Regions from separate parts of the Mycolicibacterium sarraceniae genome, predicted to be linked through region 2. Evidence: predicted binding sites of a transcription regulator. Region 2 holds the regulator's gene; the other holds the start of a gene.
What was found. Region 2 encodes HspR, which represses chaperone genes until heat shock. Its sites were predicted from a motif close to ANNTGAGTNNNNNNNACTCANNT; they were not measured.
Positions count from the first base shown of each region.

Region 1: the regulator HspR is predicted to act here: its motif matches at 1,585-1,607, upstream of lon (endopeptidase La).

Region 1 is NZ_AP022595.1:3,861,408-3,864,820, reverse strand. Features, by position in the region: gene G6N13_RS25950 (DUF1810 family protein) at 1-253, opposite strand, end outside; gene G6N13_RS19300 (esterase family protein) at 480-1,478, shown strand; gene lon (endopeptidase La) at 1,619-3,413, shown strand, end outside.
Region 2 is NZ_AP022595.1:2,085,281-2,088,693, reverse strand. Features, by position in the region: gene G6N13_RS10330 (FAD-binding oxidoreductase) at 1-1,031, shown strand, start outside; gene G6N13_RS10325 (aldose 1-epimerase) at 1,206-2,108, shown strand; gene G6N13_RS10320 (heat shock protein transcriptional repressor HspR) at 2,105-2,479, opposite strand; gene dnaJ (molecular chaperone DnaJ) at 2,479-3,413, opposite strand, start outside.

The DNA.
Region 1 (3,413 bases), 1.8 Mb from region 2:
GGTCTTGATGGCCGCTGTAGAACGGGTCCAATACCGCGAGGAAATCGGCGTTGTCGGTGGCGGCTCGAGCGAACAGTGTCATCGACGAGCGCACCTTCAGGCTCTCCGGCCAGGGGAAGATCTCCTTGATCGAGGCGCCCTCAATGGCGGTCCTTGATCGAGGCGCCCTCAATGGCGGCCAGCAGCGGGGTGCACTCATGCTGCCGCGCCGCCAAGCATCGACGAAGCGCTGCAGGTCGAATGGGTCCTCCATGCCGCCACCGTATCGTTGCCGGGGCGTGACCATGCTGTTATCGGCGACTAATTCAAAGTCGTTGGGCCGGGGCAGATCCCGAGTCCGGCACGTCTCCTGATCGTTAGCGAACCGCGACTTGGCGCACCGCCGCGCGTACCGAGTCGGCGCGGGCGCGCGTGATTAGCTACCGGCACACAGCAATCCTCCGGTTGTGAAACGCGTACGAAAGGTGATGGTTTCCGTCATGAAGATCGTCGAAATGATGCGAGGCACATGGTTGCGCCGCCTGGCCGCAGCCTTCGTGGCCGCACTCGCTCTGCCCGGCCTAATCGGCGTTGTCGGCGGGTCGGCGACCTCGGCCGCCTTCTCCAAGCCGGGACTGCCCGTTCTCTACCTTGATGTCCCCTCGGCCGCGATGGGCCGCAACATCCGAATCCAGTTCCAGGGCGGTGGCCCGCACGCGGTCTACCTGCTTGACGGCCTGCGCGCCCAGGACGATTACAACGGCTGGGATATCAACACCCCGGCGTTCGAATGGCTGTACGGCTCGGGTCTGTCCACCGTCATGCCCGTCGGCGGCCAGTCCAGCTTCTACACCGACTGGTATCAGCCGTCGCAGGGCAACGGGCAGAACTACACCTACAAGTGGGAAACGTTCATGACCCAGGAGCTGCCGGCCTACCTGGCCGCCAACTACGGTGTCGACCCCAACGGCAACGCCGTCGTCGGTCTGTCGATGGCCGGTAGCGCATCGCTGACCTACTCGATCTACTATCCGCAGAAGTACACCTACGCCGCGTCGCTGTCGGGCTTCCTGAACCCGTCCGAGGGTTGGTGGCCAATGCTGATCGGTCTGGCGATGAACGACGCGGGCGGTTTCAACGCCCAAAGCATGTGGGGTCCGTCGTCTGACCCGGCATGGCGGCGCAACGACCCGATGGTCAACATCAACCAGTTGGTCGCCAACAACACCCGGATCTGGATCTACTGCGGCACCGGTACGCCGTCGGATCTGGACACCTCCGGTGGCGGCGGCAACCTGATGGCGGCCCAGTTCCTCGAAGGCTTCACGTTGCGGACCAACAAGACCTTCATGGACAACTACCTTGCGGCTGGTGGACGCAACGGCGTGTTCAACTTCCCCGCGAACGGCACGCACAGCTGGGGCTACTGGGGACAGCAGCTGCAGCAGATGATCCCGGATATGCAGCGGGTTCTGGGGGCCACCCCGTCCGCTGGCTGATCCGGCCACACCACACACCAGCGAGCCTGTCGCCAACCCCCCGGCGGCAGGCTCGCTGCTTTGTGTCGCGACCACCAGCACCGGGGAACAAAGCGACTACCACCAGGGTTGAGTGCATCAGACTGAACTTTGGAGGACTGATGGCTGAAGCCAAATCTGTGCCGGTGCTGTTTGTCAGCGACCCGATCGTGCTGCCAGGAATGGTCGTGCCGATCTCGCTTGACGACACCGCTCGGGCCGCGGTCGACGCGGCCCAAGCGACCGACGCCGGCCAGCTGTTGATCGCACCCCGCCTGGACGATCGCTACCCAACCTACGGAGTGCTCGCGTCGATTGTGCAGGTCGGCCGCATCCCCGGCGGCGCCGCCGCAGCCATCGTCCGCGGTGAAAGCCGCGCCCATATCGGGTCGGGCACCACCGGCCCCGGCACCGCGCTGTGGGTCGAGGTGGAGAAGGTCGCTGCAACCGAACCGACCGAGGACACCAAGACGCTAGCGGCGGAGTACAAGAAACTGCTGCTGGCAATGCTGCAGCGCCGTGAGGCGTGGCAGATCGTCGATGTGGTCAACAAGATCGCCGATCCCACGGCATTGGCCGATACCGCCGGCTACGCGTCATACCTGACCGACATCCAGAAGCGTCAGCTGCTGGAAACCGAGGACGTGGCCGAGCGGCTGCGCGTGCTCATCGGCTGGACCAGCGATCTGCTGGCCGAGGTGGAGGTCAACGACAAGATCGCCGAGGACGTCCGCGACGGTATGGAGAGGACGCAGAAGGAATTCCTGCTGCGCCAGCAGCTCAACGCGATCCGCAAGGAATTGGGCGAGGGCGAACCGGACGGTTCTGATGATTATCGGGCCCGCGTCGAGGCCGCCGACCTGCCAGAGAAGGTCCGCGAGGCGGCGCTGCGCGAAGTCGGAAAGCTGGAACGCTCCAGCGAGCAGAGCCCCGAAGGTGGCTGGATCCGTACCTGGCTGGACACCGTCTTGGACCTGCCATGGAACACCCGCACCGAGGATTCAACGGATCTGAAGGCGGCCCGCGAGATCCTTGACGCCGACCACCACGGGCTGGACGACGTCAAGGACCGCATCGTGGAGTACCTGGCCGTGCGTTCCCGGCGTGCTCAGCGCGGCCTGCAGGTCGTCGGTGGGCGGGGCTCGGGTGCGGTGATGGTACTGTCCGGGCCTCCTGGGGTCGGTAAGACATCACTGGGCGAGAGCGTGGCTCGTGCGTTGGGCCGCACGTTCGTTCGCGTTGCCCTCGGTGGCGTGCGCGACGAGGCCGAGATCCGCGGACACCGGCGCACTTACGTCGGCTCGCTGCCCGGCCGGATCGTCCGCGCCATCGGCGAGGCCGGCTCGATGAACCCGGTCGTGCTGCTCGACGAGATCGACAAGGTGGGTTCGGACTACCGCGGTGATCCGTCGGCTGCCCTGCTGGAGGTCTTGGACCCGGCGCAGAACCATACCTTCCGCGACCACTACCTGGACCTGGATCTGGACCTATCCGATGTGGTGTTCCTGGCCACGGCCAACGTGATCGAGAACATCCCGTCGGCACTGCTGGACCGCATGGAGCTGATGTCGATCGACGGCTATACCGAGGACGACAAGGTGGCCATCGCCCGCGATTACCTGCTGCCCCGGCAGCGGGAAAGGGCAGCGCTCACCGTTGAAGAAGTGGAGGTGACGGATTCTGCACTACGCAAGATAGCTGCGGACTACACCCGGGAACCCGGCGTGCGTCAGTTCGAGCGACTGCTGGCCAAGGCCATGCGCAAAGTCACCACCAAGCTGGCCGACGATCCGGCTGCGTTGACGATCGACGAGCCCGACCTGGTCGAGTACCTGGGCCGGCCGCGGTTCATGCCGGAGTCGGCCGAGCGCACGGCGGTGCCGGGCGTGGCGACCGGACTGGCGGTGACGGGGCTGG
Region 2 (3,413 bases):
TCGGGCCGGAGCTGGCGTCCCAGCGGGCGGCATTCGGCCGGGCGATACATTGGGTATTCGGCGAGTTCGTCGCCCAGCGCGCCCAGGAACCGGTGGCCTTCCTCGCGCAGCTGGGCCGAGACCACCGCAAATACGGTGTCACCGAACAGCACTACGACAGCCTGCGGCGAGCCTGGTACTCCACCATGCGCAGCCATCTGATCGACAGCTGGACCCCCGCCGTCGAGGATGCCGCCACCCAGGCCATCAACCTGATCACTGCCATCATGGCCGGCGCGGCCGACGCCGATGACGGGCCGGCGTGGTGGGACGGCACCGTGCTGGAGCACCATCGGGTCTCGCGCGATATCGGGGTCGTCCGCCTGCGCATGGACCGCCCGATGACCTACCACCCGGGCCAATACGTCAGTGTCCAAATCCCACAGTGGCCGCGCCGCTGGCGGTTTCTGTCCCCCGCCATGCCGCCCGATCCGGACGGCTTCATCGAGTTCCACGTGCGCGCGGTATCGGGCGGCATGGTTAGCAATGCGATGGTGGCCGAAACCCGCGCCGGCGACCGGTGGCGACTGTCCAGTCCGCACGGCGCGATGGACGTAGACCGCGACGGGGGAGACGTGCTGATGGTGGCGGGCAGCACCGGGCTGGCCCCACTGCGCGCGCTGATCATGGACCTGTGCCGGTTCGGCGAGAACCCACGGGTTCACCTGTTTTTCGGCGCCCGCTACCCGTGCGAGCTGTACGACCTGCGCACCCTCTGGGAGATCGCCGGCTCCAGCCCGTGGTTATCGGTATCCCCGGTGTCGGAGTACAGCTTTGACCCGCCGTGGGCCGCCGCCTATCCCGACGTCCAGCCGCCCCGCGGACTCCACGTGCGCCAGACCGGACGACTCCCCGACGTGGTGACGAAATACGGGTCGTGGGGAGATCGCCAGATCTTGATCTGCGGCGGCCCCGCCATGGTGCGCGCCACCCATGACGCGCTGATCGCCAAAGGAACGCCGCCCGAGCGCATCCAGCACGACCCGTTCTGAACTGGGACTGGTCATTGGAACGGCGCCTCGACACCTACCTGCGCCATCAAGATCGTGACGACATCGGCGAACAGAGATGCCGCGTAGGTAACGGTGGTCGACCGGGTGATGGCCGATTTGGGACGGGCTCGCCGCGACGGCGTTCCCTCCCCGCCGCATCGTTAGACTCCGACGATGGCCCAGCTGGCATCCGTCGTTCTGCGCGATCCATCCTCACCACTGACCGCCACGTACGTGCCGTCGGCCGGCATGATCTGCACGTCACTGTCCGATGACGGGGTCGAGCTGCTGGGACAGCGCCGGGGACTGGACGCCTACCTGACGAACGCCAAGACGTTCGGTATCCCCATCCTGTATCCGTGGGCTAATCGGTTGAGCGCCAACGGATATGATGTCGACGGCGGGGCCGTGACGCTGACGAACGGCACCGGCGGCGTTCACACCGACAAGCACGGCTTGGCAATACACGGTGTGCTCTCGGCCTACCCGGGCTGGGTGGTCACCGAACAATCCGGGAACCAGCTGACCGCCGGCCTGGACTTCGGAAATCACCCGGGCTTGCTGGCCAGCTTCCCGTTCCCCCACGTGCTCACTCTCGATATCACCCTGGCCGATCGCGCGCTCACGGTAGCGACGACAGTCACACCGACCACCGGGGTGTCGGTACCGCTCTGCTACGGGTTCCACCCGTACTTCACTATTGCCGGGGTGCCGCGATCGGAGTGGACACTGCAGACGCCGCGGCTGCGCCATCTGACGGTGGACAGCCAGGGCATCCCCACGGGCGCCACCGATCAGTGGCCGGCATTCTCGGAGAAGCTGGGCGACAAGATATTTGACGATGGTTTCGACGAGGTGCCAGGCGGCGCGGTTTTCACCCTCGCCGGCGGTGACCGCCGCATCGAGGTGGTCTATGACCAGGGCTTCCCGGCGGCGCAGATCTTCGCCCCCGCCAGTGATGATTTGGTCGCGATCGAGCCGATGACCGCGCAGACGAACTCACTGCGCACGGGTGCCTACCGCACGGCGACGCCGGATCAGCCGGCCACCGCGGTGTTCACCGTCCGGCTCACCTAACGCCCGCGCGGCTTCCAGACCACCAGCGCCGTGCTCTTGGGCACCACCGCCAGATCACGACGCTGGTTGGCGCGCAATGATTCCAGCTCGTTCATCATCTCCTCGACCCGCGACTGCAGGGCCTCGACCTGATTGGTCAGTTCGATGATCCGCTTGATCCCGGCCAGGTTGACACCTTCGTCCTGCGACAGCCGCTGCACCTCGCGCAGCAGCTCGACGTCACGCTCCGAATACCGCCGCCCGCCACCAGAACTGCGCCGCGGACTGACCAGGCCGAGCCGGTCGTAAGTGCGCAGCGTCTGCGCATGCATACCGGCCAGCTCGGCGGCCACCGAGATCAGAAATGTCCGGGCTTCTTCTGATGCAGCCATCAGCGGTTGCCCGCCCATCCCGCCCGTGGGTCGAAGCCACTGGTCCGTTCGGCGGTCGCATAGGCCTCCAACGCCTCCAGCGCCGAACCCTCGAGGTTGGGCGGCACCGCAACCTTGACGGTGACCAACAGGTCGCCGTGGCCGCCGTCGCGCTTGGGCACACCACGCCCGCGAACCCGAAGGATCCGGCCGTCCGAGGTGCCCTTGGGCACCCGCACGCCGACCTTACCCTCCAGGGTGGGAACGGAAAGTGTTGTACCCAAAGCCAATTCGGTGAAGCTCACCGGCACAGCCACGGTCAGGTCGTCGCCGTCACGCCCGAACACCTTGTCCGGCCGCACGTGCACGGTGACATACAGGTCACCCGACGGCGCACCGCGCAGCCCCGCCTCACCCTGACCGGCCAGCCGAATGCGCTGACCGTCCTCGACGCCCGGTGGGATCCGGACATTGATGGTGCGGGTCCGGGTGGTCACGCCGGTGCCGTGGCACTCGTCGCAGGGGTTCTCGATGATCGAGCCGCTGCCCCGGCAGTCGGTGCAGGGCTCGGAGAACCCGAACGCGCCTTGGTTGCGGTTGATCACCCCAGAGCCGTTACACGACGGACATACCTTCGGGCTGGTGCCCGGGCGTGCGCCGCTGCCATGGCAATTCGTGCACGGCGCTGGGCTGGTCAGCCGCAGCGGCATGGCCACACCCTTGGTCGCTTCCAGGAAATCGAGATCAGTCTCGGTCTCGAGATCCTTGCCGCGCCGCGGCCGGCTTGGTCGCGGCGGTGCGCCGCGCCCGAACAGGCCACCGAACAGATCGCCGATGTTCGTGCCGCCGGTCTGACCGGCGGTGTCGAACAGATCGTTCAGGTTGAACTCGCCGCCGTCGGCGCCGTAGCTGCTGAATCCGCCGAAACCACCACCGCCACCGTTGCCGTTGCCGC